Regions from separate parts of the Arthrobacter sp. TMS2-4 genome, predicted to be linked through region 2. Evidence: riboswitches for the same ligand, from Rfam matches in the RefSeq annotation. Region 2 holds a riboswitch; each other region holds the start of a gene.
The links. A riboswitch is a leader RNA that binds a small molecule or an ion and turns the genes downstream of it on or off. The one in region 2 is predicted to bind cyclic di-GMP.

Region 1 (9,581 bases), on a different contig from region 2:
CGGCCGTCCACGCCCTGGTCACGGAACTGGACGGGGACCGCACCACGCGCACGGAGATCCTGTTCCAGTCGGACCTGGTGGTCCGCGGCTCCACCGGGGCGGGACCGGCGGTGCGGTCGGGCGCCTAGGTGTAGGGGGGCCGGTTGTACGCGGTGCGGGCCGGTTCGGGACGCCACACCATGAGGGCCTGACTGCGGGGCCGCGGGCGCTGCCCGCGGGCGAGGGTGACGACGTCCCCCGCGAGCCCGGCGGCGAACACCCGGCTCGACTCCGCCTGGACCCGGCGGGCCGCCAGTTCGGCGGACAGTTCCACGACGCGGGACTGCAGGGCAGCAACCTGGTTCTCGAGGTCGAGGATCCTCCGGATGCCCTCGAGCGACACGCCCTCCTGCGAGAGTCGCTGGACCTGGCGGAGGGTGCTGACGTCCTTCTGCGAGTAGCGCCGCGCACGGCCCGGCGCCCGGCTCGGCGTGACGAGGCCGAGGCGGTCGTACTGGCGGAGGGTCTGCGGATGCATGTCGGCGAGCTCGGCGGCCACCGAGATGACGTAGATGGGCAGGGTGTGGTCCATTGCGGGCAGCCCTCCTTCCGTTACCGATGCTCCCGGGTCCTGCTCGAGCGTGCTGCTACAGGCGCGCCTTCGCGGCAAGACCGGCGCGGGGATCCGCGTCCTTCGTGGCCGCGCGGAAGGTCTCCACGGCGGCCTGGGCCTCCTTGGACAGGTTCTGCGGAACGACGACGTCGACGGTCACGAGCAGGTCGCCGGTCGCCTTCGACGTCTTCACACCCCGGCCCTTGAGCCGGAGCGTCCTGCCGGACGGCGTGCCGGCGGGCACCCGCATGGTGACCATCTCACCGGAGAGCGTCGGGACCTGGATCTCGGCACCGAGCGCAGCCTCCGGGAAGCTGACGGGCACGTGGACGCGGATGTTGTCGCCGTCGCGCTTGAAGAGCGGGTGCTCCTTCACGCTGACGCTGACCATGAGATCACCAGGGCCGGCCTGGCCCGGCTGGCCCTTGCCCTTGACGCGGACTTTCTGGCCGTCACGGATGCCCGCGGGGATGCGGACGTCGATCTGCTCCCCGGAGGGCTCGCGCAGTCCGATCGTCGTGCCGTTGATGGCACCGGCGAAGGAGATGGACGTGCTCGCCGTGCGGTCGGCGCCCTTCTGCGGGCGGGTGGACTGGAATCCGCCCGGGAAGCCACCGCCGCCCATGCCCCCGCCGCCGCCGAACAGGTCGGCGAACTCGGGGGGCAGGTTGCTGTTGGAGAAGCCGGTACGCTGGCGGCTTCCCGCACCCTGGCCGAAGAGGTTGCCGAAGACGTCCTCGAAGCCGGCGTTGCCGCCGGCGCCGCCGCCCGCTCCACCCGCCGAGAAGCGCGCGCCGCCGCCCATCGCGCGGATGGCGTCGTACTGCTGGCGCTCTTCGGGATCGGACAGCACGGAGTAGGCCTCCGACACGTCCTTGAAGGTGCGCTCCGACGCTGCGGCCCCCTGGTTCTGGTCAGGGTGGTGCTTGCGGGCGAGCTTCCGGTACGCCTTCTTGATCTCGTCACCGGACGCGTCCTTGGAGACACCGAGGATCTTGTAGAAATCCTTGTCGACCCAATCCTGACTGGCCAATTGGTGTCTCCTTCCTAGGTACTGCTGAAAGTGTGGGGCCCGAAGCGTCGGGGTACAGCTTCCTGTATCCGCCACATCGGGGAGAACCGGGTGGGGTGGTCTTCCGTAGGGCCTTTAATATTCCTTCGCGAGCTCTGCGAGCGCAGGAATTTCGTTGGCCCGGGAAGACCATCCCACCCGGCGGGTACAACTACTCCGGCACTGCCACGATCACCTGGGCGGCACGGAGGACGCGCTCGCCCTTGCGGTAGCCCGCACGGAGGATCTGGCTGACGCTGTCGGCCTGGACCTCGGCGCTCGGCTGCTGCATGAGTGCCTCGTGGATGTTCGGGTCGAACACGACACCCACTTCGTCGATGCGGGCCAGTTCGTACGCCTTCAGGACGTTCTCGAGCTTTCCCGCGATGGCCGCGAACGGGCCCTCCGCGAGATCGCCGTGCTGGCGCGCGGCGTCGATGTCGTCGAGGACGGGCATCAGCGAGTTGAGGACGCCGATGACCGCCTGGTCGCGGGCGACGTCCCGGTCACGCTCCACCCGACGCCGGTAGTTGACGTACTCCGCCTGCAGGCGGAGCAGGTCGGTGCGGAGTTCCGCGACGACGTCCACCGCCGGGTTGGTCTCGCCCTCGGCGCCGGCCTCGTTCAGGATGGCCTCGGCCTGGGCCAGTGCATCCCCCTCGGAGGCGTCGGCTACGGGCGTGTCCTGCGCACCGGCCGCGGATTCCTCCGCGACCGGCTCGCCGGCATCCTGCTGCTGCCCACGGACGTCGCCTGTCTCAGGGTCGATGTTCCGGCTGTCGGACGGGTTCACCGGCTCTGACTGGTGCTCTTCTTCATTTCCGTGGTGCGGCATGTTACTTCTTCTCGCTGGTGTCTTCGTCGACCACTTCGGCGTCGACGATGTCCTCGTCGGTGCCCGCGGAGGCCGGCTGGTCGTCGGCGGGGGCGGCACCGGGCTGGCCGGCGTCCTGCTGGGCCGAGGCGTAGATCGCTTCACCGAGCTTGGACTGCGACGCCTGCAGCTTCTCGTAAGCCACCTTCACCTCGTCGTCGTTGTCCTGCGTCTCGAGAGCCTTCTTGAGGGCGTCGACGTCGGCCTGGACCTCGGTCCTGACCTCTTCCGGCAGCTTGTCCGCGTTGTCGGCGATCAGCTTGTCCACCGAGTAGGCGAGCTGCTCGGCACCGTTGCGGACGTCGGCGGCCTCGCGGCGCTGCTTGTCCTCGGCGGCGTGCTCCTCGGCCTCCCGCACCATGCGGTCGATGTCCTCCTTGGAGAGGGAGGAACCACCGGTGATGGTCATCGACTGCTCGGTGCCGGTGCCCTTGTCCTTGGCGGACACGTGCACGATGCCGTTGGCGTCGATGTCGAAGGTGACCTCGACCTGCGGGACGCCGCGCGGCGCCGGCGCGATGCCGGTCAGCTCGAACGTGCCCAGCGGCTTGTTGTCGCGGGTGAACTCGCGCTCGCCCTGGAACACCTGGATGGCCACGGACGGCTGGTTGTCGTCCGCCGTGGTGAAGGTCTCGCTGCGCTTGGTGGGGATGGCCGTGTTGCGCTCGATGAGCTTGGTCATCATGCCGCCCTTGGTCTCGATACCGAGGGACAGCGGGGTGACGTCGATGAGGAGGACGTCCTTGCGCTCGCCCTTCAGCACACCGGCCTGCAGTGCGGCACCGACGGCCACGACCTCGTCCGGGTTGACGCCCTTGTTGGGCTCCTTGCCGCCGGCGAGTTCCTTGACGAGCTCGCTGACCGCGGGCATGCGGGTGGAACCGCCGACGAGGACGATGTGGTCGATGTCGGCCACCTTGATACCGGCTTCGGTGATGACGTCGTGGAACGGCTTCTTCGTGCGGTCCAGCAGATCCTTGGTGAGGTCCTGGAACTTGGCGCGGGAGAGGTGCTCGTCGAGGTGGACGGGTCCGTCCGGCGTCACGGAGAGGTACTGCAGGGAGATGTTGGTGGAGGTCGCCGAGGACAGCTCCTTCTTAGCCTGCTCGGCGGCTTCCTTGAGCCTCTGCAGCGCGATCTTGTCCTTGGACAGATCGGCGCCCTTGGCCTTGGCCTGCGAGAGGAGGTAGTCCACGACGCGCTGGTCCCAGTCGTCGCCACCGAGGCGGTTGTCACCGGAGGTCGAGCGGACCTGGATGGTGGAGAAGGCGTCCTCGTCCTTGCCGACCTCCAGCAGGGAGACGTCGAACGTTCCGCCGCCGAGGTCGAACACGAGGATCAGCTCGTCTTCCTTGCCCTTGTCGAGGCCGTACGCGAGGGCTGCGGCCGTGGGCTCGTTGACGATGCGCAGCACCTTCAGTCCTGCGACCTCGCCGGCCTCCTTGGTGGCCTGGCGCTCGGCGTCGTTGAAGTAAGCGGGCACCGTGATCACGGCGTCGGTGACCTTCTCGCCGAGGTAGCTCTCGGCGTCGGTCTTGAGCTTCTGGAGGATACGCGCGGAGATCTCCTGCGGCGTGTACTTCTTGTCGTCGATGGCGACATCCCACTGGGTGCCCATGTGGCGCTTGACCGACGCGATGGTGCGGTCGATGTTGTTGACGGCCTGGCGCTTGGCGATCTCGCCGACCAGGACTTCGCCGGACTTGGAGAATGCGACGATCGACGGCGTGGTGCGGGCGCCTTCGGCGTTCGCGATGACGGTGGGCTCGCCACCTTCGAGAACCGAGACGACCGAGTTGGTGGTTCCGAGGTCAATACCTACTGCACGTGACATGCAAATTCCTTTCGACTGCCCGGGATTTGCGAGGCGCTCATCCGCCGGGCGCGTAGATTGAGCGTTCTGCACTCAACTATACGGGCGCGCCTCCGGAGAACAAAATGGACTTGAGTCGACGTGGCTCAACTCCTGCTGGTCAGTCGGCCGGCACCGCGGAGATGAGCCCTTCCCGGAAGGCGTCGACGAAGAGCGCGTGGTCCGTGCGCACAGTCTCCGCATACGCCTCCCCGAATCCGACGATGTCGTCGACGAAATTCTCGTGTGACCGGTCCACCGCGGCCAGGATGGCGGTCTCCGTCCGGAAGGGCACGAGGTCGTGGTCGCTGTCCTCGTCGGTGGAGCAGTGGATCTTCGCCGTGGCCTGCCCGAGCGCCTCGAGCACCGGCATCATCTGCTCCGGCTCCGTCAGGTCCTCCCAGGAGAGATCGCGCTTGTAGGGGGAGAGCTCCGACACGACGAAGGAGATCCCACGGATCGTCGTGTAGCCGAGGAACGGGTCGGTGTGGGTCTGCAGGGACCGCTGGCTGATGACGGCGCGGTGCCCGTCGTCCACGAAGTAGCCGCGGACGCGCTCGTCGTCGACGATCCGGCTGGGCGCGGCGATGTTCGACTGCTTCATGGTGAGGATGATGTCGTTCTCCTGTGCCTCGTCGAAGCCCTCGATGAGCACGTTGTAGGTCGGCAGGCCGGCGCTGCCGATCCCGAATCCCTTCTTGCCCACGATGCCCTTCACCCGGTAGAACACGCGCCGCAGGGACCGCTCGCTGTCCGGGATGGTGGAGAGGTATCGGTCGAACGCGTCCGCGACCTCCCGGTACTCGTCGTCGGGGAGCACGCGGATCGAGCCGTCGTCACGGAAGTGGCGCTCGTAGTCCTCGATGCGCGTGAGCGCGTCGAGCAGCCGCGTCCGGCGTGCCGCCCGGGCCTGCTGCAGCACCTGGTAGACGGGTCCGTCCGTATTGTCGAGCCCGAACGCGAACGTGGACTGCTCGTCGTCCACGTAGTCCCGGACACGACCGAGGTAGGCCTCCAGATAGATGCGCGAGAGGTCGCGTACCGACTGCGACGGCAATGCCTTCTGCCAGCACAGGAGCGTGAGCGAGGCGACGAAGCGGCGAAGGTCCCACGAGAAGTGGCCCACGTAGGCCTCGTCGAAGTCGTTGACGTCGAAGGTGAGGCGTCCCTCGTTGCTCATGTAGGTGCCGAAGTTCTCGGCGTGCAGGTCACCGTGGATCCACACCCGGCTGGTGCGCTCGTCCGCCCAGGCGTCGTCGAGCCGTGCCATGTCGGTGTAGAACAGGGCCGCGCTGCCCCGGTAGAAGGCATACGGGTCCGCTGCCATCTTCCGGAACCGGGCCCGGAAGGCGAGGGGGTCCACGCCCATGAGGTCCTGATGGGCCTCGACGAGCGTGCTGACGATGTGCTGCTGACGGGACTCGGTGGCTGCCATCAGCCCACCGTACGCGCGTCCTGTGCTCACGCCCCCTATGGACGGCGGCGCACCGACCACGGATCTACTCGTGGGTTCGCCGGCGAGGGACGCCCCGGTGCCATACTGTCGGCATGGATCTCGAACACTGGTGGGACAGCGTCACACAGCAGACCAGGGACTGGCTCATTGCGCACAACGGCGAAGCGCTCACGCCCGAAGTGGTCGCGGAGATCAGCGCCGCCGGCGGCCTGGTGGCTTCGGAATCCTGGTGGATGGGCGAGCGGGGGGCCGACGGCCTGTTCCTCTCGGATGCCGCGACGGACTGGATCGGGGAACGCGCCGACGGCGAATAGCCGCGGGGAGTCCACGACGGTGTCGGTCGGGGTTGCTACTATCATCGGGCGAGCAGCCGCTCGTCGACAAAGGCAAACCCGGTGCGAGCCGGGGACGCAAAGCCACGGGACCCTCGAGGTCAGCCGGGCCGCCGAAGAGAACAGGTCCACGGAATATGCCTCGGACACGCCACGTCCCCACCGTTCCCATACCCGCGCCGACGGGCGCCGGGCGCCCCACCGGGCTGTCGCTGGACAGCACGCGATGAACAGCCCCGCACCGGGCGATCGCCGGGCCGCCGTCGTCATCGAGGACGACCTCGACATCCGAAACCTGGTGTGCGCCGTTCTCGAGCAGGGCGGCTTCGCGGTCAGCGGCGCGACCACCGGGCGCGAGGGCGTCGACGTCATCCGCCAGCAGCATCCGATAGTGGTGACCCTGGACATCGGGCTCCCCGACATCGACGGCTACGAGGTCCTGCGGCGGATCCGCAGCACGACCGACTGCTACGTGATCGTGCTCAGCGGTCACAGCGACGAGATGGACATCCTCACCGCGCTCCAGGCGGGAGCCGACGACTACGTCGTGAAGCCGTTCCGGCCCCGGGAGCTGCGGGCGCGGATCGACGCCATGCTTCGCCGCCCACGCATCGGGCAGAACGCGCACCACCCTCCGGTCCAGCCCGTGGTGCCTGCCACGCCCACCCCGCCGGACCACGCCGCCCCGGCGAAGTCCGCCAACACCCTGCGGAACGGCGGCATCACCGTGGACGGAGACGCGCGCATCGCCCGGTGCGCCGGGGTGGAACTCCCGCTCACCAAGACGGAATTCAACCTGCTGTACGAGTTGATGCGGGGCAACGGCTCCGTCCGGACGAAGGAGGAACTGGTCCGCGTGTCGCGGGGTGCGGATTACCGTGGCTACAACTTCGTCAGTCGCACGGATGAGCGGGCCATCGAGGTGCACATCGCAAATCTCCGCCAGAAGCTCGCCCGCTTCGACGGCGGCGGCGAACTCATCACGACGGTGCGGGGCGTGGGTTTCCGGGTGGTGCCGCGGAGCAAGGACTAGACCGGGACCGCTCAGGATCCTCCCGGGTCGCCGTCCCGCAGTTCCCCGAGCGTATCCGCCGCACACCCGCGCAGCACGGCGACCGCGCGCCGGGCGCCGTCGAGGTCGTCGGAGCTGATCATCCGGTGGACTGCTCGCGCAGCATGGTGGAGGCGGACCGCTCCGACCATCATGGCCGACGTCGTCACGCTGAGGACGGCGTCCTCGGCACCTGCGGCGTCACCGGCCTCGATCCGCAGGTTCAATCGATCGACCTTGCCTTCGAGCGTCGCGGAGAAGTCACGCACGAACCGGGAGACGACGGCGGGATCGGAGAAGTCGCGCACCATGTCCGCGAGGACGGTGGAGTCGACGAGGGGCGCCGCCGTCCCGTGGTCCTCGAGGAACCGCGCGGCGTCGCGGCGGGGTGCCGCGCCGTCCACCGGATAACGGCCCTGATACTGGTCAGGGCTTGACGGAGTCGAAGGTAGGGGCACCATCCCAGCCTAGCGACGGCCGATGGGCGCCGTGCACCTGCAGAAAGTTCTTGCGCAAAGACTGCGCTGGAGTATGCCGTTTGCCGACATGATCACTGCGTTTCCGGTACTGAGCACTTCCCGCGACGACTTCTTCGAGCTCCTCGAGGACCCCGGGCAGCGGCCCGTCGGCATCCACGCGCCGGAAGCCGGCGACGTCGGGCAGCCCGAGGTAGCCGTCGCGGTAGGCCCGGAGGTCGTCGAGGCGTTCGGTATCGGTCCCCCGCGCCGCGATCCGACGGAAGGCCTCCTCCGGGCTGACGTCGAGGAACACGACGACGTCCGGGGCGGGCAGCCATCGCGCCAGCGCGTCCAGCAGCCGGCTGCGCTGCAGCCCGCGGGTGGCGCGCAGCGCCTGCTGGCAGTGCAGGTTCCGGTCCAGGATGACGACGCCGTCGAACCGGCGGGCGCGCAGGTGGTTGGTGAGGACATTGACCACGCGGACCCCTGATTCCAGGAGGTCCAGGACCCGTGACGGGACGGAGAGGCCGAGCCGTGCGGTCCACGCCGTCATGGTGCGCCGCCCCGACGGGTTGGCGAGCACCATGGTGGGCGTCGTCGTCGCCAGGATCCTGCCGAGCGCGGAGGCCGCCGTCGTCTTGCCCGCGCCGTCGATACCCACCAGCGCGACGACGAAGCGCCGCGACGGGCACGAGGACCTGCTGGACGTTCTCGCTCGCGGAGTCATCCTCCTGTTGTACCCGCACTTCCTAGGAGAGCTCCCGGCCCGGGATGTGCCGCGGCTGTGAGACCGGCAGGTCCACGCCGCGGCCCTGCCCCGGTCCCTGACCCGACGCCGACTACCGGGGGGACGGCACCTTGCCCAGCTCGGACGGCCACCAGATCTTGGGCCCGATGTCGTAGGACAGGGCCGGGATCAGCAGCGACCGCACCAGGATGGTGTCGAGGAGCACACCGAAGGCCACGATGAACGCGATCTGCGCAAGGAACAGGATGGGGATCACGCCCAGGGCGGCGAACGTCGCCGCGAGGACCACGCCGGCCGAGGTGATGACACCACCCGTCACGCCGAGCCCGCGCAGGATGCCCGGCCGCGTGCCGATCCGGAGGGACTCCTCGCGGACCCGGGTCATCAGGAAGATGTTGTAGTCCACGCCCAACGCCACGAGGAAGACGAAGGCGAACAGCGGCACCGACGCGTCCGCACCCTCGAACCCGAAGACGTTGTTGAAGACCAACGCCGAGACGCCCAGGGCCGTCGCATTGGAGAGCGCCACACTGGCGACGAGGAGCACCGGCGCGAGGACGGAGCGGAGCAGGACGATCAGCACGACGAGGATCACCGCCAGGACGATCGGGATGATCTTGACGAGGTCGGCCAGCGCCGTGTCGTTCGTGTCGATCGCGACCGCCGTGACCCCGCCGACCAGCGCGTCCGGACTGGCGGCGTCGAGCGCCGTCCGCAGTTCGCGCACCACCTCCTCCGCCTGCTCGGAGTCGGCCTGGTACTCGAGGGTGCCGCTGATGAGGACCCCCCCGCCCTCGACGACGGCGGCGCCGCCGGGGTCCGCGGTCAGGACGGCCTCGGCGATGCCCTCCTGTGCCGACACGACGTCGAGCGCGGCCTCCTGGTCGGCCTCGGGGGCGACGACGTAGACGGGACTGCCGGAACCGGCATCGAAGTGGCGGGCGAGGGCCTCCTGGCCGTCGACCGCGTTGGACGGGGTCAGGATCAGGGCGGACTGCGGGACGCCGTTCGCCTGCAACTGGGTCAGCCCGAGGGCGCCGGCGACCAGGATGAGCAGGGACGCGATCCAGACCGACCGTGGGCGCCGGCCGACGAGCAGGGCGACGCGCCGCCAGAGACCCTTGAGCCGTTCGAGCCCGGTCTCCGGGCCGGCGGCGGTCGGCGCGG
Region 2 (9,581 bases):
GTGGGGTTGCGCGAGGGGTAGCTGAAGTGCGGCGCCTGCCCGAACCGCGGGGGGAGTTGCTCCTCCATGCCGATGCTCGCCCCGCCGGGGACGCTCGCGGTGAGGGCGAGGGTGACGGTGGTCGTGGAGCCGGTCTCCATGGTCTGCGGCTGGAACCCGCGCGTCACCGTGAAACGCGGTTTGACCAGCCTGAGGACGACGACGGACGCCAGCGGCAGGGCGAGCAGCAGGACACCCACGTAGAGGAGGTCCCTGCGGCCGAGGACCTGCGCGGAGAGCAGCGCGACCACGGCGCTGAGGACGAACCCCCAGCCGCGGGCAGTGAGGATGCCCGAGGGAAGCTTCTCGATGAGGTTCATGCGGGCCGCCGGACGCTAGGAGGTGGGGGTGCCGGGACGGGAGGGGATCATCGCCGGGGCGCCTCCCGGATCACGGGGACGCGGGAGAGCACGTCCGCGACGATGCTCGACGCCGTCTCCCCGGTGCTCGTGGCCTTGCGGTCGAGCAGCAGGCGGTGCGCGAGCACGGCGTCGGCGATCGCCGCGATGTCGTCGGGGAGCACGAAGTCGCGGCCCTCCAGGACCGCGCCGGCCTTCGCGGCCCGCAGCAACTGCAGCAGCGACCGCGGGCTCGCGCCGAGCCTCAGGCGCGGGTGGTCCCGGGTGGCGCGGCCGATGGCCACCGTGTAGTCCTTCACGGCCGGCGAGACGTACACCGCGCGGACCTGCCGCATCATCCCGGTGATGTCCTCCACGCCGGCGACCGGACGGATGGCCGCGAGCGGTGACACGGACTGGTGGGTCTCCAGCATGTCCGCTTCCGCGCGGGCATCCGGGTAGCCCATCGAGATCCGGGCCATGAAGCGGTCGCGCTGAGCTTCGGGGAGGGGGTAGGTGCCCTCCATCTCGATCGGGTTCTGCGTAGCGACCACCATGAACGGGGCACCGAGCGGGTGGGTGTGCCCGTCCACGGTCACCTGGTGCTCCTCCATGCACTCGAGCAGGGACGACTGCGTCTTGGCGGAGGCCCGGTTGATCTCGTCACCGATGACGATGTTCGCGAAGACCGGGCCGGGCCGGAACTCGAACCGCCGCGTGTCTTGGTTGAAGATGGAGACCCCCGTGACGTCCGACGGCAGCAGGTCCGGGGTGAACTGGATGCGGTTCACGCTGCAGTCGATCGTCCGGGCGAGGGTCTTCGCGAGCAGGGTCTTCCCGACCCCCGGCACGTCCTCTAGCAGCAGGTGTCCCTGGGCCAGGAGGACCGTGAGGGCCAGGCGCGCAGCCTCGGGCTTGCCGTCGATCACCGTCTGGATGGAGTCGAGGATGCGCGTGGCGACGTCGTGGAAGGCGGCGTCGGGGTCCGGGGCGAGCCGTGGGTCCGCAGCCACCTCGGCGATATTGTGCTGGACGTCCATGGGTATCCTCCACGCGTGCGGCTGCCGTGCCGAGCGGTGCCGGAGGGCCGGGATCGCTCGACACGCAGGGACCGGCTGCGGCCGTTCCAACGCTGGGCAGGTCGGACCGAGCTGAATGATTCAACAGGTTACTAGCTCAACTTGCTTCCCGGGCGATTGGTTCCGTACCGCAACTAGGCTGTGGATCATGTGTACCAGCGCGCTGCCCGTCCGTCACCCCTACGCGATCGGGGAGACACCGCCCGCCTACCGCGATCCGGAGGACGCCGGCGCCGGAGAGGACGCCACGGCGGCCCGACGACGGCGGAAGGGCGCGTACCTGCCGCTGCCGGAGCCGCTGCCCGTGCCCGTGATCGACAACCACACGCACTTCGACTTCCGTGAGGGGGCCGTCGAGGTGTCGATCGGCGACGCCCTCGACGCAGCCGGGGCCGCCGGTGTCCGGGGCGCGGTCCAGGTGGGCACGGACCTGGCGTCCTCGCGCTTCACCGCCGCCGTCGTCGAACAGGACGCACGGCTCCTCGGGGCGGTCGCCCTGCACCCCAACGAGGCCCCCTTGCTGGCCGCGGCGGGAACGCTCGACGACGCCCTCTCGGAAATCGAGCAGCTCGCCGCCGGGCCGCGGATCCGCGCGCTCGGCGAGACGGGTCTGGACTACTTCCGCACCGGGGAGGACGGCCGGGACAGCCAGCTGGCGTCCTTCCGCAGCCACATCGACATCGCCCGCCGGCTGGGCAGGGCTCTGCAGATCCACGACCGGGAGGCGCACGACGACGTCGTGGCGACGCTGCTCTCCGACACCGCGCCGGACCGCGTGGTGCTGCACTGCTTCTCGGGCGACGCCGACCTCGCGCGCACCTGCAACGAGCACGGCTGGTACATGTCCTTTGCGGGCACTGTGACCTTCAAGAACGCCGCGAACCTGCGCGAGGCCCTCCTCGTGGCCGATCCGGCACTCGTGCTGACGGAGACGGACGCCCCCTTCCTCACCCCGCACCCGTATCGCGGCCGGCCGAACGCCTCCTACGCCGTGCCGTACACGGTGCGCGCCATGGCGGGGATTCTCGACACCGGCCTCGACGGCCTGTGCGCACGGCTGACGGCGAACACCGAAGCCGTCTACGGCAGCTGGGACTGACCGAACGCCCGGGCCGGAAGGAGGCCTCCGCGGCTCCCGGGGCGGAAGACCGCCCGGCTTGGGTCTTTCTTGGGGATTTCCTGTAGGGACGCAGGGGCATGCGGACGCCGAAGGACGCGGTTGCCCGGGAAGAATGGTCCCCGAGACCGTCCACCCTGCTGGGACCGAGAACGCCCGCAGCGGGTAGGTGGTCGCCGACAAAGGCAAACCCGGTGCGAGCCGGGGACGCAAAGCCACGGGGCCCACGAGGTCAGCCGGGCCGCCGAACACGAAGGTCCTCGCCATGCACTCACTGCTCCGAACACTCCGCCTGCCCTCCGTCCGATCGCGGCGGGCCGGGATCCGACAGGCGTTCCTGCGCCGAACAGCCCTGGCTGCCGCCGTGCTCGTCGTGGCGAGCGGGTGTGCGGTCCAGCCGGGAGGGATAGGCGTCGAGCGTGCAACCCAGGTCCAGCCCACGACGTCGGGCTGGCTCCACACCGACGGCGGCACCATCCGTGACGCGGCGGACAAGCCCTTCGTCATCAAGTCCGTCAGCTGGTTCGGCCTGGAGACCCCGGAGTGCGCCCCGCACGGACTGTGGAGCATCAACCTCGAAGACGGCCTCCGGCAGATCAGGAGCATGGGCTTCAACACCATCCGGCTGCCCTACTCGAACCAGTGCATCACCCGGGGCACGAGCACCTCCGTCGACTATTCGCTCAACCCCTCGCTCGAGGGCCGCACGCCGCTCCAGGTGATGGACTCGGTGGTCGATGCCGCCGGTGCGGCCGGGCTGAACGTCATCCTCGACCGGCACCGCCCGGAGTCGAAGGCGCAGTCCGAGCTCTGGCACACCCCGGCCATCACCGAGGACCAGTGGATCGCGGACTGGAAGATGCTCGCGGCCCGGTACAAGGACAACCCCGTCGTGATCGGGGCGGATCTGCACAACGAGCCGCGCGGAGCGGCGTGCTGGGCGTGCGGGGATCCGGCGAGGGACTGGAAGGCCGCCGCCACACGTGCGGGGAACGCCGTCCTGTCCGCGAACCCCAACCTGCTCGTCATCGTCGAGGGCATCGAGAACGAGGCGGACGGCACCGCCACCTGGTGGGGGAGCGGGCTCCGGGGAGTCGCCGCGAATCCCGTCACCCTGGAACGGGACCACCGCGTCGTGTACTCCCCGCACGACTACCCCGCGTCCGTCCACCACCAGCAGTGGTTCTCGGACCCGACCTACCCGGAGAACCTGCCGGCGCTGTGGGACCGGAACTGGGGCTACATCGCCCGGGAGGGGATCGCGCCGGTCCTGCTCGGCGAGTTCGGCACGAAGCTCGAGACGGATTCGGACCGGCAGTGGCTGGACCAGATGGTCGCGTACCTGGGCCGGACGGGGATGAGCTATTCCTACTGGTCTTTCAACCCCAACAGCGGCGACACCGGGGGCCTCGTCAAGGACGACTGGCGCACCGAGGAGACCGCGAAGACGCTGGCCCTGAAGCCGCTTCTCACGACGTCGCCTGCGCCGTCCCCGAGTCCGACGTCGCCTGTGCCGTCCCCGAGTCCGACGTCGCCTGTGCCGTCCCCGAGTCCGACGTCGCCTGTGCCGTCCCCGAGTCCGACGTCGCCTGTGCCGTCCCCGAGTCCGACGTCGCCTGAGCCGTCCCCGAGTCCGACGTCGCCCGCGCCGGTACCCCTCACGCCGTTGCAGAGTTCCGTTCCCTCGGTCGCGGGCATCGCCAGGGTGGGGCACGTCCTCACAGCCACCCCCGGCCCGTGGACTGCGGGCACAGCCCTGAAGTACGCATGGCATCGGGACGGCGTCGCCATTCCCGGAGCGACCACCGCCCGCCACGCCCTGACCGCACGGGATCTCGGCGCACGCATGACGGTGGTCGTGTCCGGGACCAGGAACGGGTACGCGCCCGCCTCCCGCACCTCGCGGCCGGGTCCGACGGTGTCGCGGGGAACCCTGACCGGATCGAAGCCCACGATCACGGGAAGCGGCCGGGTCGGTCAGCCCCTGACCGCCGACCCCGGCACATGGTCACCGGGCGCGGTCGTCACCTTCCAGTGGTACCGCTCGGGCACCCCGATCGCTGGAGCACGCAGCCGGACCTACACACCGACCAGCGCGGATCGCAACGTCACCCTCCATGTCCAGGCCACAGGGACCAAGACCGGGTATACCCCCCTGACGAAGCACTCCCGCAGCACAGGGCGCATCGCGGGTTGATGCACCCCGGCCGGCAGATCACGACCACAAGACGCGAGTATCAGGCCCTCGATTCCAAGTAGCAGCCGGAGCAAAGACGGGTAATGCCACCTCTTCCCATCCGCCGTAGGGTCTTAATTGAGGGAGAAAAGACGGGCAGTTCCGGTTCTCGGAACGCTTGGCTTTCTTCCGGGTCAACGCACCGCCGTCAACGCCGATAGCAGCGGACGAGCCGTGCCTGCACTGCCGCCCGTTTCCACACTTCGTGCGTGATCCCCCGAACGGGTCGGCGGCTTCCTGCTCCTGTGAGACCGGAGCATTTCCGTAGCGCCTCTGACACTCGGTCGACTGCCCGTCGACCGAGTGTCTTCCTTTTCGGGATGTCCCCTGACGCTCCCACATCACCGAGAAGGTCTTCTTGAATTCCAACAGCGATCCAGCCGACGCGACGGGAGCGGAGCCCGCGCCCCTGTTGACGCCCGTTCCTGACAGCTCTCCGGTCCCCGACATCGCCCCCAACCGCGGGCCGGCCACCGGGGAGATCACGGACACCCCGGTCCGCTCGGTCCTGCCGGACTGGTCGGCGGGGGAGTGGCTCGCCTACAGCACCATGGTCGTCGTCGCGGTCCTGCTGACGATCATCGCGATCACCACCCTGTGGTGGATGCTTCACGCGTGGCGGTCCCGCGACAGCCTCCAGCGCACGGGTTTCTCGCAGACACCGCGGCCCGCTGCCCAGTCCTTCACCCTCCTGGTGCCCGGCAGGCACGAGGAGGAGGTGATGGGGCAGACGCTCGACCGGCTCGCGGAGCAGGACCACCCGGACTTCGAGATCATCGCGATCGTGGGTCACGACGATCCCGGCACGGAGGCAGTTGCCCGCGCGGCGGAGAGCCGCCACCCGCACCTCATCCGGGTCATCGTCGACTCCTCGGTGCCCAAGAACAAGCCGAAGGCACTCAACCTCGCCCTGCAGTCCGCGCGCGGTTCCGTGGTCGGTGTCTTCGACGCCGAGGACGACGTCCATCCGCGGCTCCTCTCGCTCGTCGACTCCCGCTTCTCCGAGACCGGCGCCGACGTGGTGCAGGGCGGAGTGCAACTGATGAACTTCGACACCACCTGGTGGTCCCTCCGGAACGTGCTGGAGTACTACTTCTGGTTCCGCTCGCGGCTGCATTTCCACGCCAATGTTAACTTCATCCCCCTCGGCGGGAACACCGTCTTCATCAAGCGTGCCTGGCTGGAATGGTCCGACGGCTGGGATGACGAGTGCCTCGCCGAGGACTGCGAGGTCGGTGTCCGGCTCTCGAGTCAGGGAGCGACGGTCGCGGTTGCCTACAGCCCGGAGGTCGTCACCCGGGAGGAGACGCCCGGAACGCTCACGTCACTGTTCAAGCAGAGGACGCGGTGGAACCAGGGATTCCTGCAGGTGCTCGGCAAGGGCGAGTGGCGCAAGCTGCCCACCGCCCGCCAGCGGCTGTTCGCCCGCTACATCCTCGCCATGCCCTTCCTGCAGGCCGCAACCGGCCTGCTGATCCCCATCTCGATCGTCCTGGTGCTCTTCGCCAAGGTCCCCGTGGGCGTCGCGCTCATCACGTTCCTCCCCCTCGGTCCCACCCTCATCACCCTTGCGGTCGAGGCGGCCGGCCTGAACGAGTTCGGCCGCCTGTACAACAAGAAGGTGCGGGTCCGCGACTACGTGCGGCTGGTGTTGGGAACCTTCCCCTACCAGGTCTTCCTCGCGGCGGCCGCGGTACGCGCCGTCTTCCGGCAGCTCAAGGGCGAGAACTCATGGGAGAAGACCGAGCACTCCGGTGCCCACCGGACGGTCTTCGAGCCCGCGTCACCGGCCCCCGAGCCCGAACTCGTCGGCGCCGGCGGCGCGACGGCATCACGCAGGATGAGCACGACTGGAGCTTCCTCATGACCTATACCCTCGACGCCGCACCGGCAACGCGGACGGGCTCTGCCGCACCCGCTCGGGCTCCCGGGAACGCGGCTCCGGCCGGACGATCGCCGAAAATGCGGTGGGACCGGTGGCGGCGTGTCCACGGACGCGCGCCCCTGTTCCTGCTTCCCACACTGCTGGTAGCGGGTCTTGTCCAGGCCTGGAACATGAGCGGATCGCCCCAGCGGATCGACGACGAGGGAACCTACGTCGCCCAGGCGTGGGCCGTCACGCACCTCGGGGAGCTGGCCCACTACACCTACTGGTACGACCATCCGCCGCTGGGCTGGATCCAGCTGGCCGCGTACACCGAGCTCACCGGCGCCTTCGAGCGCTGGGACACCGCCGTCATGGCAGGTCGGGAAGCGGTCCTGGTGGCCACCCTCATCAGCACCGCGCTGTGCTGGTTGCTGGCACGCCGCATCGGCCTCAGCCGGACGGCGGCGACGGGGGCTGCGCTCCTGTTCGCCCTGTCCCCGCTGGCACTCCAGTTCCACCGCACCGTGTACCTCGACAACATCGCGACCCCGTGGCTCCTCGGCGCGCTGATCCTCGCCATGAGCCGCAAGCACCAGCTCGCCGAATTCGTCGGCGCGGCCGTCCTGTTCGGGGTCGCGGTCCTGACGAAGGAGACGTACCTCCTGGCCCTGCCCCTGGTGGCGTTCGTCATGTATCGGTCGGCGTGGCCTGCCACGCGGCGCTACACGCTGTCCGTCGCGACGAGCGTGCTCGTGCTGGTCGGAGCGGGCTACATCCTGTTCGCCGCAGTGAAGGGCGAACTGTTCCCGGGTCAGGACCGGGTCAGCCTCTTCGAGGGCATCGCCTTCCAGCTGACGTCGCGGGACCCGAGCGGCCCGGTGACGGATCCGGAGAGCATGACCAGCCGTACCCTGGCGATGTGGTGGCAGCTCGATCCGGTGTTCATCGTCGCGGGGATCTCGGCGGCGGTCGTCGGCCTGTTCATTCGGAACCTGCGGCCGTTCGCCGTGCTGCTGCTGGCGCTCATCGTCGTCATGCTGCGACCGGGCGGCTACCTGCCCGTGCCCTACATCATCATGCTCCTGCCGTTCGCCGCGCTCCTGGTGGCCGGCGTCACCGGGTGGGCGCTCGCGCGGGTGCGGAGGGGCACAGCCGGTGGCCGGTTCGGCGCAGGTGCGGTCCTGCTCGCGCTGACCCTCGCCGCCGCCATCGCTGCCCCTCTCTGGACGGCGCAGCTGCGGGGCCTTCTCTTCAGCGACCTCGACGAGCCCGGCGTGCAGGCCCAGGACTGGGTCGAGACCAACATCCCGCAATCGGCACGACTGATCGTCGACGACGCCATGTGGGTGGACCTCGTGGAGAGCGGATTCGAGCGGGAGAACGTCATCTGGTACTACAAGATGGACACCGACGAGGACGTGATGAGGGCCTCCCCGAACGGGTGGCAGGACGCCGACTACATCATCACCACCACGTCGATGCGCACGTCGCCCGAGCAGTTCCCGGAGGTCGACGGAGCGCTGACCAACTCCGAGGTCATGGCGTCCTTCGGCACGGGACCCCAGCGGGTCGACGTCCGCCGGATCTACCCGGACGGGACCGAGACGCTCGGCGAGGAGACGGCCCGTATGTACGCGGGCCGGGCGGCCGTGGGCGTCGAGCTCGCACAGAATCCCGCCCTCGAGCTCGACGAGGAGGCCGAAGCGCAGCTGAGCTCGGGGCAGGTGGATGCGCGGGTCGTGGCGGCCCTGAGTCGCCGCGCGGCGATCGACGAATCCCTGTCGGTGTCGTTCCCCTCGGTCGAGGGAGAGGACGGATCCCTCCGTCGCCAGGTGCTGGTCACTGCGGCCAACGGTGCGCCCCTGGATCCCGGCACTCCCGAGGCCGAGGCCCACGAGACCTGGTTCGAGGGGCTCGGCGGCTCCTTCGCCGCCGAATCGGCGACCCGCACCGAGGACGGCGTCCTGGTGACGTTCTCGATCGCGGCGCACCGCTCCGTCCTCACCCTGCCCTGACGTCGCAGGCAACGCCGCAGGCCGGCGCCTCCCCATCGACGTGCTCCACCTACTGTTCAGGAAGTCCCATGACTGCTCACATCTCCGGCACCACCCGTCCTCGGCACCGTACGGATGCGGGCGGAGCAGGCGCATCTCCCGCGCGCTGGGTGGTGGTACTGCTCATCGCCCTCATCACCGGCCTGGTCGTGATCGTCGTCGGATCCGGGAGGTCCGAGGCGGCGGAGGCGTCACCGGCGGCCGACGGCTGGGCCCGGGTGGCGCACCTGTCCCCGGACACGGGGTCCTTCGATGCGACCCTGACCGCTGTCGCCGGCGGGCAGGCCCCGGTGGACCTGGAGGACCTCGCGTACGGCGATGTCTCGGACTACCTCCGGCTTCCCGCCGGCGCCTACGCCGTGGACCTGACCCCCGCGGACAGCACCGATGACGCAGTACCCGAGCTGAACCAGCTCATCACCGTCGAGGAGGGCCAGCCGCTCACACTCGCTGTCCTGGGGACCAACGAGGAGCTCACCGCGAGGGTCGTCCGCGACGACCTCACCCCGCCGGCCGACGGCCAGGCGCGGGTCCGGGTCATCCAGGCGAGCACCCTCGCCGAGACGGTGGACATCAAGACCGACTCCGGCACGAAGACGCTCACCGCCGGCACGAAGAGCGGCGAAGTGACCGGCTACGCGACGGTCGAGGCCGGGCTCTGGGACCTGCAGGTCTTCGGCGGGTCCCTGGCCAGCACCGAGGAGGTCGACCTCGCGGCCGGGACCGTGAACACGCTCCTCGTGCTCGACAACGCCTCCGGCGAACTCACGGTCAAGGCCGTGTCCGACGTCGGCGCGGTCGCCGCCACGCCCGTCGGCGGCACCAATACCGGCGCGGCCCCGACCGACGCC
Region 3 (9,581 bases), on a different contig from region 2:
AGGCCGCCCACCGTGTCCGGGACGACGACGGACCACGTCGTCGACGCCGCAACCATCGTCGACCACCTCCACGACGCAGGACACCGCCGCGTCGGGCACGTGTCCGGACCGCACCGGTTCCTGCACGAGAAGGAGCGCATCCGCGGGGTGCGGGAACGTGCGGCGGGCCACGGCATGGGAATCGTCCAGTACGAGGCGGACTATGCGCTTCAGTCCGGGCACGACGCCGTCGAGACCCTGCTCCGCGCACCGGACGCGTCGGAGACGCCGGTGACGGCGGTGGTGTTCGGCAACGACCTCATGGCGATGGGCGGGCTGCTCGCCCTGCGCGACCTCGGCCTGCGCTGCCCCGACGACGTGGCGATCATCAGCTGGGACGACTCCCTGCACTGCCGGCTCGCCTTCCCTGCGGTCACAGCCCTGTCCAGGAACCCGGGCATGCAGGGCCGGGTGGCCGCCGAACTCCTGCTCGCCCTGCTCGACACCGGGACGATCCAGTCCGCGTCCATGCCCCGGGGCGAACTCGTGGTCAGGTCCAGCACCACCACGGGCTGAGCGACCGGGCCCGACGGTCCGGGTGCCGACCCCTGTCACAGACCGCCGGCGAGCGGTGTCTTGATGGTGTCGGGAACTCCTGGGGAAGAGAGGCGTGATGAGCGGGACAGTCCACGTGGTGGTCGTCGGTGGCGGGTACGCGGGGGTGATGGCGGCGAACAGGGTTGCGGGTCGGGCCGCGGGCCGGATCCCGCTGGAGGTCACCCTGGTGGACCCGGGGGCGCAGTTCACGGAACGCATCCGGCTGCACAGGGTGGCCGCGGGGAGCCGGGACACGGCAGGCGTGGACTGGCCGAGGGTGCTGCATCCGCGGGTGCATCGCCTCCCGTCCCGAGCGCTCTGGATCGATGCCGACGGGCGATCCGTCACGCTGCCGGGACATCCTCGTCCACACGGATGACCGGCTGGAACTGACCGTCGCCGTGGGGGTGGACGAGCGAGGCAGGGTCAGCGGGGTCTACCTCGTGCGCAATCCGGACAAACTGGGCCGGACCGTGGCAGGCTCCGACGTCACACAGGCTCTGCGTGCACGGGGCGACCACGTGGAGCACCCCACCGGCACCGGGTCGTACAGTTGATGGCAGAACAACGTTCCGGCGGATTCCCTGAACCGCATTTCCCGTCGATCCGCTTCCGGGCGGATGGCGCTGATCGTTGGCCCGTTAGCCGCTTCGTCCAAGGAACCAGCCGTATGCCCGATGAGAAGGACCTTGCTCGCGAGATCGATCGCGATCCGGTCACCGCGCTCCTGCAGGACATGGTCCTGGAGAGCGACGACGTCCAGGACTTCCTCGCCGGCCTCGCGACCATCGCCGCCGAGGCGTTCAGCGGCGCCTACGGTGAGGTGTTCTGCGGCGTGACGCTCCTGCGCCCACGATCGATGATCACCGTCGCCAGCAGCAGCGACAAGGCCCGTGAAGTCGACGAAGTGCAATACGGGTTCGACGACGGCCCCTGCCTCCGGGCCGCCCGCACGGGTGAGACCGTATATATCCGGGACTTCCTGACCGAGGAACGCTTCCCTGAATACCGCACCGCCATCGCCTCCCATGGCCTGCGCTCGGCCCTCGGCATACCCATCCGCCTCGACGAGGGCGCCAGCGCCGGTCTGAACTTCTACTCCACCTCCCCGGATGCCTTCGATGCGACGGGCATCGCGGTGGCCGAAGGCCTCGCACGCGATGCCTCCCGCTCCCTCCGCCTGGCTGTGCGGATCGCCAAGCTCAGCGAGGACACGCAGCACCTCAAGGCCGCCATGGTGAACCGCACCACCATCGACACGGCGGTCGGCGCGATCATGGCCCAGAACAGGTGCACCCAGAAGGAGGCCTTCGCGATCCTCCGACAGGCATCATCCACCCGGAACGTGAAGGTGGCGGACCTCGCGGCCGGCATACTCGCATCGGTGGGGCAGGCGGAACCGGTGACCACGCACTTCAATTCGTGACCCGGGTGGTGCGGCTGATGCGGCGCTCGGCAAACTTCTGCGATGTCGCCCTGTCCATCTCGAGCACGCTCGAGTACGGAACACATCCGGCTCAGCGTGCCTCCGGGCTCCCGGGACGCCGTGTGACAGGGATGCCGTGCGACAGGGGAAACCGGGAACCAGGAGGCGATTACGGTAGTGTCGTTCTCGCCTCTAGAAGCGGGGCTCCCGAGTTCGTGGCACGTGAATGAGGCACTTCGTGAGTGATAACAGCAGGCTGGATCCGGAGAAGGCGTTCCCGGAGGATCTGACGTCGATCGATCGGGACGACCTGGACATCCTGAACAGCAGGAACCACCGGTCGAGGGATGTGCAGTACGTCCGCGACGGTGAAGTGGATCCGGAGACCGATGGGCAGCACCACGAGCTCCGCGAGGAGCTCGATCGCCGACAGCTGATCCGCGACACCCCGGCGTCCGATGCCGGAGACGACGCACTCGAGGACGCCGTCGACAGCCAGGTCAAGGAAGCCTGAGCCTCACGGTCGTCGCCCGGTATCGTCCCGGAGGGCGGTATCGCCTCAGAGGGCGACGAGGGCATCGATGATGTCGCTGGTCTCCGTGCGGTTCGTGTAGTCCACCTGCACGTCGATGAACCGGATGGTGCCCGTCGCGTCGGCGACGATCACCGCGGGGAAGGGGATCGTCGGGGTCCGGCCCAGATTGGACCCGGCGACGTCCACGCCGAGGGCGATGCGCGCCAGCGTCGACTCGGGGCTCGGCGTCGTGACGATCCCGAGCAGTGAGGCGAGGGAGTTCGCTGCATCCGAGTAGAGCGGCAGATACAGCCCCTTCTCGCTCGCCATGCTCCGCGCGATCTCCGGGGCCTGCGGGCTGATCGCGATGAGCCGCGTCCCGAACGTCTCCGCAAGAGGGCTCAGTTCCCGCTGATAGGTCTGCAGGGCGATGCTGCAGTAGGGACACCACCCGCCGCGGTAGAAGACGATGATCGCGGCCGCCGCACCGAGGACCTCCCGCAGGGGCACTGGATGCCCCCCGTCGTCGTACACGACGGCCTCGGGGAGTTTCTCGCCCACGCGGGCGATTCCTTCCGGAAGCGCTGCGCGGCGGAGCTCCTCCTGCTCCATCGCGAAGACCTCCGCGAGCGCCGGACCGACCTGCGCGTCGAACGTCGGCTGGAACTCGGCCACCTGCGCCGCGATCGTCTCCGTGAATTTCTGTCTCTGCTTCAAACTTCCCCCTCGACACACCCGCGACGGGAGCCTCCAGCCCGCCGCACTCTCAATTGTGGTGCACACCACACGATTTCCCAAGGCCACGGTCACGTCCCTCCGGCTGCGCCCGACGCCTGTGCGACCACGCCCTGCGGAAGATCTGCCGGAATCCTTCGCCGCAGTACGGCGAATTCCTGCCCCGTCCTGCGGGTGCGACGGCACAATGGGATGGGCCCCACAATGCGGGGACCGACGACGCCCGGGCGACCGCTCGGCGACAAAGGCAAACCCTGCGCGAGCCGGGGACGCAAAGCCACGGGACCCTCGCGGTCAGCCGGGCCACCGAACCCCGAGGTGCCGATCATGCTCACCGTTCCCCGTCTCACAGCATCCGCGACCCGGACGACCGCCGCGCGACTCGTCGTGGTCTTCGTGGCGCTGTCCGTCCTGATGCTCGGGGTGAGCCCGGCGCCGGCCCAGGCCGCGGCCACGATCACCGTCAGTTCCGACTCCGGAACACCTGGTGCCTCCGTCACGGTGACGGGCGCGGGCTTCCCCAAGAGGACGAAGGGGACCATTGTGGCCGGGACCGCGAGCGCGGCCCTGACCACGACGCCGCAGGGCGCCTTCACCGTATCGATCGTGCCGGCGGGGACCGACACCGTGAGCATCACGGCGACGGCGGGCGCCTCCACTGCGAGCGCCGGCTACACCATCCTCGCCCCGGCGCCTGCACCGGGTGTCACCAAAGGGATCCGCTTCGGCGTCGGCACCAATGGGGGGCCCGCAGCCGGCGGTGAGCTCGACGCCGTCGCTGCCCTCGCAGGCGAGGCGCCCTCCATCGTGCTGTCCTACAAGGACTTCAACCAGCCCGCACCGATCGCGGAGCTGGATGCCGTGCGCGCCCGCGGCGCCGAGACGCTGCTGACCTGGGAGCCGTGGACCTGGGGCGGAGGCACCGAGCAGCCCGCCTACTCGCTCGACCGTATCGCCGCCGGCGAGTTCGACGCCTACCTCCGCGAGTGGGGCACCGACCTGGGACGCTGGGGGCAGCCCGTGTACCTGCGCTTCGCGCACGAGATGAACGGTGACTGGTACCCGTGGGCTGCGGGCGTCAACGGCAACACGGCGGCCGATTACGTTGCCGCCTACCGGCACGTGCACGACGTCGTCGCTTCCACCGGCGCGACCAACATCAGCTGGGTGTGGAACCCGAACGTCCCCTACTGGGGATCGACGCCCCTGGATCAGCTCTACCCGGGCGCGGGCTACGTCGACGTCGCGGCGCTCGACGGCTACAACTGGGGCACCTCGCAGTCATGGAGCTCCTGGCAGGAACCCGAGGCACTGTTCGGTGGCGGGATCGCGCAGCTCCGGCAGCTCGCCCCGGGCACGCCGATCATGATCGCCGAGACGGCGTCGTCGGAGCTCGGCGGGTCCAAGCCCCAGTGGATCTCCTCCCTCTTCGAGTACGTCTCCGCGCAGCCGGACGTCGTCGGGCTCGTCTGGTTCCACATCGCCAAGGAAACCGACTGGCGCATCGACAGCTCCGCAGCGTCCGCCGACGCCTTCGCAGCCGCCCTCGCCGCGCGGCGCTGAGGACTGCGCGCACCAGGAGGTCGGGCCCCGGCCTCAGTCCGGCGGCGCCGGTTGGCAGCGGGGACACCACCAGGTGCGACGCCGGCCCGGGTCGTTCGGCACTTCCGCCCTGACGCGCACGATGGTGCCGCACCGGAGGCACGGCCTGCCGGCGCGGCCGGCGACCCAGTGCTTCTCCCCCCGGCGGGTGTTCCCCGTGGTGACCTGATGCGCTCCCTGCTGCGTCGCCGAGAACCGCAGGCACCGTGCACCGAGGGCCACCAGCGCCGGGACGTCCACGTCGGCCATCACCGTGTCGGGGTGGATGCCCCGCAGGAAGCAGAGCTCGTTGGCCCACAGATTCCCGAACCCGGCGACGTTCCGCTGATCCAGCAGGGCCGTTGCCACGCGCTCCCCCGGGTCGCGGCGCAGCCTGCGCACCGCCTCGTCCGCGGACCAGTCCTGCCGCAGCGGATCAGGGCCGAGGTGCCCCACGGCGTCGCCCTCCGCCCGGGTGTCCAGCAGGTCGACGACGGGTAGGCCCAGTCCGTACGCGGTCGGGCCGTCGCGCACGGCGAGGATCACCCGCGCCTCCGGCAGGAGCTTCCGCGGCAGCGTTCTCCCGGGGGTCGTGACCGTCCATGACCCCTGCATCAGCAGGTGCGTGTGGAGGGTCAGGCCGCCGTCGAACCGCGTGAGCAGGTGCTTGCCGTGGGTCACGTGCCCGGCGATGCGCATCCCGTCCAGCGGCGTCTCGGCATGCGCGGGCACCCGGAGGTCGCCGCGGCGCAGCGTGCGCCCGTCGAGGGATCCCCGCAGGCGGATCGCCAGGCGGAACACGCTGTCCCCCTCGGGCATGGAGCCTCCCTGTCCTGTTGCCACCATCGCCAACCTAGCGCCCGGCACCGACGCTCCATCCGGTAGCACCACCGGCACCCCGGCGCTCCTACAGCATGGTGCCCGCAGACACTACTCTCGCCGGAGGCCGACCGCGTGGTCTAGATTCGGAAGGAACATAGTCCAACGAAGGGAGAACACCATGAAGAACAAGCTTGTTTTCGCCGCAGGAATGGCAGCCGGGTACGTCCTCGGGACGCGGGCCGGCCGGGAGAGCTACGAGCAGCTCAAGAGCAAGGCGCAGAAGCTGTGGGAGAACCCGAAGGTTCAGGACACCGTCTCCTCGACCACCGACACCATCAAGACCAAGGCCCCGAAGGTGCAGGACACCCTGAAGGGCGCCCTGAAGAAGGGCGAGTCCGCTTCCGGCAAGGGCGGCAAGGCGAAGGTCGGTGCCGGGACCACGGCCACCACCGGGCCGGCCGGGGGAAACCCCCGCGACATCGAGGACACCCCGTTCCAGGCCCAGGACAGCGAGACCCGCCCTGATCTCGGGAAGGATCTCGGGAAGTAGCGAGCGCAAGGGTGGCGGGCCCCGACATGGTGTCGTGGCCCGCCCCCGTCGTATCCGCCTCGCGTGGGGTCAGACGCGCCTGCTGACCGTCTCCCCCGCGTCCAGCAGCGCCTCGCAGTCCTCCTGCACCAGCACGGCATTGACAGTGACCGCCGTCCGGTAGGCATCCCCGGCGGCGGTGATCAGATGCGCGGCCGGGTCCGCCGCATTGCCGACCGCCCAGACCCGGTCCCGCGATGCCCGGCCGAGGTGGTCCGTGACGATACAGCCGTCCTCACGCAGTTCGCAATCCAGCGAGGCCACCAGAGGTGAGGACGCGTCCGCCCCGGGTTCGCAGAACACGGCCACGCATGGCACCCGCTGACCGTCGGCGGAACCGTCGTCGACGTGCACGCCGAGGAGCGCCCGCGGACCGCCGCTGTCGGGCGCCTCCCCCAGGAAGAATTCCCGGACCGGTCCTTCCACGACCCGCACGCCCCGGGCTCGCAGTCGGCGCGCGTCCTCCTCCGGCACGGTACCGAGGAGGTGTGGGAAGTAGGTCACGTCCGCCGACCACTGTCCGAGCAGGAGTGCCTGGGCGATCGAGGTGTCTGTGGACCCGATCACGCCGAGTGCCTCGTCCCTGACCTCCCAACCGTGGCAGTACGGACACTGCAGCAGGCCGCGGCCCCATGCCTCCCGCGCACCGTCGACCTCCGGGAGGACGTCCCGGAGACCCGAAGCGAGGATCAGGTGCCGTCCCCGCGCCGTTGCGCCGTCGGTGGTCGTCACGGTCCAGAGGTCCGCGCTCTCCTCCGCGCCGTCGATCACGTCGTGGACCGTGCCGTCCAGGAAGTGCACGCCGTAGGGTTCCAGTTCGGCCCGGCCCAGGCCCAGGAGGTGCTCCGGAGTGGTGCCGTCGCGGGTGGTGAAGCCGTACGCGGCGTCGGCCGGCGCGTTGCGGGGCGTTCCGGCGTCGATCACGAGGACGCGCCGCCGTGCCCGCCCGAGCACGAGCGCGGCGCTCAGCCCCGCGATCCCGCCGCCGACGACGACGACGTCATATGTTCCGAGTCTGTCCATGCCACTATCCGATCACGCGGCGCGGCCGTGGTGCCCCCGGAAGGGCCCTCTTGCGCTCAGCCGGTGGATCGGGTGGCTCCCGCGGATCCAGTGGACCCGGTGTCCCCCGCGGCCCCCGCGGCCCCCGCGGCCCCCGCGGCCCCCGCGGCCTCCGCGGCCTCCGCGGCCTCCGCGGCCTCCGTGGCCTCCGTGGCCTCCGTGGCCTCCGTGGCCTCCCGGGCCGCATCCGGCGTTCCCGGGTCGACGTGCAGGCCGAGCGAGGCCACGAGCGACGAGAAGCGTCCGTTCACGGCGAGGTCCTCGACGAGGACGGCCCTGCCCTCGGCGTCGGCGAGGGGGATCCGCCAGTTGGGGTACTCGTCATGGGTGCCCGGCTGGTTCTGCGTGCGGCGCTCCCCGACGGCGTCGGCGAGCGCCACGCCGAGCAGAAGCGACGGCGTCTGACCGATGAAGGCATGCAGTGCCTCCACTGTCCCGGGGACGCCGACGGCCCCGTCGGCGAGGAGCCGGCGCTCCCGGAGGAGATCCAGGAACCTGTCCTGGACGGCGCGGTCCTCGGCCTGTTCCTCCTCGACGGGCCGGCTGAGCAGCCCGAGCCTCTCGCGCAGCGCCACGTGCTCGCCCGCCAGGTACCCTGCGCTCGGCGGGAGGTCGTGCACGGTCACGGTGGTCAGGCAGCCCTTGCGGTACGCCTCGGGGGGAAGGGGCCCGTTAGCGTCCTGCTCGAACCACAGGATCGACGTGCCGAGGATGCCGCGCTCGGCGAGGTACTCCTGCACACCGGGTTCGAAGACTCCGAGGTCCTCCCCGACCACGATCGCCCCGGCCCGTTCCGCCTCCAACGCGAGGATGCCGATCAGTGCCCGGTGGTCGTAGTACACGTACGCTCCCGCGCCGGGCGCCTCGCCCTGCGGGATCCACCACAGCCGGAACAGGCCGAGGATGTGGTCCACCCGGATGCCGCCGGCATGGCGCAGGATGTTGCGGAGCATGTCGCGGAACGCCGCATAGCCGGAGGCCGCCAGGCGGTCCGGATGCCACGGCGGCTGGCTCCAGTCCTGGCCGCGCTGGTTGAACATGTCCGGTGGCGCGCCGACGCTGATTCCTGCGGCTAGGACGTCCTGCAGCGCCCACGCATCGGCCCCGCTGGGGTGGACACCGACCGCGAGGTCGTGCACGACGCCGATGGTCATCCCGGCGTCCGTCGCCTGCTGCTGGGCCTGCTGCAGTTGACCGTCGAGCAGCCACTGCAGCCACGCGTGGAACTCGACACGCGCCGCGTGGCGCTCACTGAACGCGCGGGCTCCCGTCGAACCGGGGCGTCCGACGTCGTCCCATTCCGGGGCGTCCGGCGGATAGGCCTCGGCGAGCGCCGACCACAGGGCGAAGTCGGCCAGACCCCGGCCCTGGCGGGCACGGTAGTCGTCGAAGTCCTGCTGGCGCCCGGCGGGCCGTCCGACGGCGAAGATCAGCTCGAGGGCCTCGAGTTTCGCGGCGTACGAGGAATCGCGGTCCAGCAGGTCCGTGGCCGTGTTCACGGCGGCGAAGCCTGCGGCCAGGGCCGCGACGCGCTGCCGCTCCGCAGCGCCGAGGTCCGCGTATTCGGGGATGTCCTCGATGCACAGGTACAGGGGGTGGAAGTACCGGCGCGTGGTCGGCAGATACGGCGAGGGTTCCACCGGCGGGACCGACTCGGCCGCGTGCAGGGGGTTCACGAGTACGAAGTCGCCCTGGTGCTGCGCGGCAGCCTGCGCGATCCTGCCGAGGTCCGCGAGGTCGCCGATCCCCCAGGAGCGTGTGGACCGGACCGAGTACAGCTGGGCCATCAGGCCCCACCGGCGGTGGTCGGCGAGCGCGGCCGTCGTGCGCAGCCGGTCCGGTGTGACGACGAAGGCGCACGTGCTCTCCCGCCCGTCCACGCTGGCGTGCAGCGTGTGCCAGCCGAGCGGCATGGAATGCGGCAGTGTGGCGTCACGCCGCTCGAGGTTCCGGCCGTCGACCGTCCGGGCCTCGCGCGCCGCGCCGACGGTCCCCGGGTGGCGGACGCCGGCCTCGTCCACGGCCCAGAACTCCACCTCCGCACCGGTCGGCACGTGGAGGGGTACGGGCTCGGCGTCGCTCCGGCGCACGACGACGACGTCGGGCAGGACCGATTGCCAGGGGGCGGTCGCGGTGTCCGCGAGGGCCTGCGCGATGGCGGCGTCGGACGAGGCATCGACGCCGAGTGCCCCGAGGACGGCCACGAGGGTCGCGGGCGCCACCTGGGCCGGTTCGCCGTCCCACCCCTTGAAGCTGGTCCCCACCCGGTGCGCCTC

Region 1: it holds a riboswitch for cyclic di-GMP, as region 2 does, so the genes downstream of both, ACX80F_RS13320 (response regulator transcription factor) here and ACX80F_RS04375 (cellulase family glycosylhydrolase) in region 2, are expected to answer to the same signal.
Region 3: it holds a riboswitch for cyclic di-GMP, as region 2 does, so the genes downstream of both, ACX80F_RS14100 (glycoside hydrolase family 26 protein) here and ACX80F_RS04375 (cellulase family glycosylhydrolase) in region 2, are expected to answer to the same signal.

Annotation. Positions count from the first base shown of each region.
Region 1 is NZ_JBTNDI010000011.1:13,859-23,439, reverse strand. It holds gene ACX80F_RS13355 (LacI family DNA-binding transcriptional regulator) at 1-128, shown strand, start outside; gene ACX80F_RS13350 (heat shock protein transcriptional repressor HspR) at 125-571, opposite strand; gene ACX80F_RS13345 (DnaJ C-terminal domain-containing protein) at 627-1,625, opposite strand; gene ACX80F_RS13340 (nucleotide exchange factor GrpE) at 1,816-2,478, opposite strand; gene dnaK (molecular chaperone DnaK) at 2,480-4,351, opposite strand; gene ACX80F_RS13330 (DUF2252 domain-containing protein) at 4,491-5,804, opposite strand; gene ACX80F_RS13325 (hypothetical protein) at 5,918-6,139, shown strand; cyclic di-GMP riboswitch class I at 6,201-6,275, shown strand; gene ACX80F_RS13320 (response regulator transcription factor) at 6,384-7,190, shown strand; gene ACX80F_RS13315 (hypothetical protein) at 7,202-7,612, opposite strand; gene ACX80F_RS13310 (AAA family ATPase) at 7,635-8,393, opposite strand; gene ACX80F_RS13305 (MMPL family transporter) at 8,506-9,581, opposite strand, start outside.
Region 2 is NZ_JBTNDI010000002.1:243,694-253,274, forward strand. It holds gene ACX80F_RS04360 (DUF58 domain-containing protein) at 1-359, opposite strand, end outside; gene ACX80F_RS04365 (AAA family ATPase) at 407-1,417, opposite strand; gene ACX80F_RS04370 (TatD family hydrolase) at 1,605-2,555, shown strand; cyclic di-GMP riboswitch class I at 2,748-2,822, shown strand; gene ACX80F_RS04375 (cellulase family glycosylhydrolase) at 2,839-4,770, shown strand; gene ACX80F_RS04380 (glycosyltransferase) at 5,168-6,676, shown strand; gene ACX80F_RS04385 (ArnT family glycosyltransferase) at 6,865-8,691, shown strand; gene ACX80F_RS04390 (DUF4397 domain-containing protein) at 8,760-9,581, shown strand, end outside.
Region 3 is NZ_JBTNDI010000012.1:76,184-85,764, forward strand. It holds gene ACX80F_RS14075 (LacI family DNA-binding transcriptional regulator) at 1-555, shown strand, start outside; gene ACX80F_RS14080 (hypothetical protein) at 903-1,133, shown strand; gene ACX80F_RS14085 (ANTAR domain-containing protein) at 1,247-2,002, shown strand; gene ACX80F_RS14090 (hypothetical protein) at 2,241-2,516, shown strand; gene ACX80F_RS14095 (peroxiredoxin-like family protein) at 2,562-3,233, opposite strand; cyclic di-GMP riboswitch class I at 3,488-3,562, shown strand; gene ACX80F_RS14100 (glycoside hydrolase family 26 protein) at 3,579-4,814, shown strand; gene ACX80F_RS14105 (DNA-formamidopyrimidine glycosylase family protein) at 4,848-5,651, opposite strand; gene ACX80F_RS14110 (YtxH domain-containing protein) at 5,833-6,204, shown strand; gene ACX80F_RS14115 (NAD(P)/FAD-dependent oxidoreductase) at 6,274-7,266, opposite strand; gene malQ (4-alpha-glucanotransferase) at 7,323-9,581, opposite strand, start outside.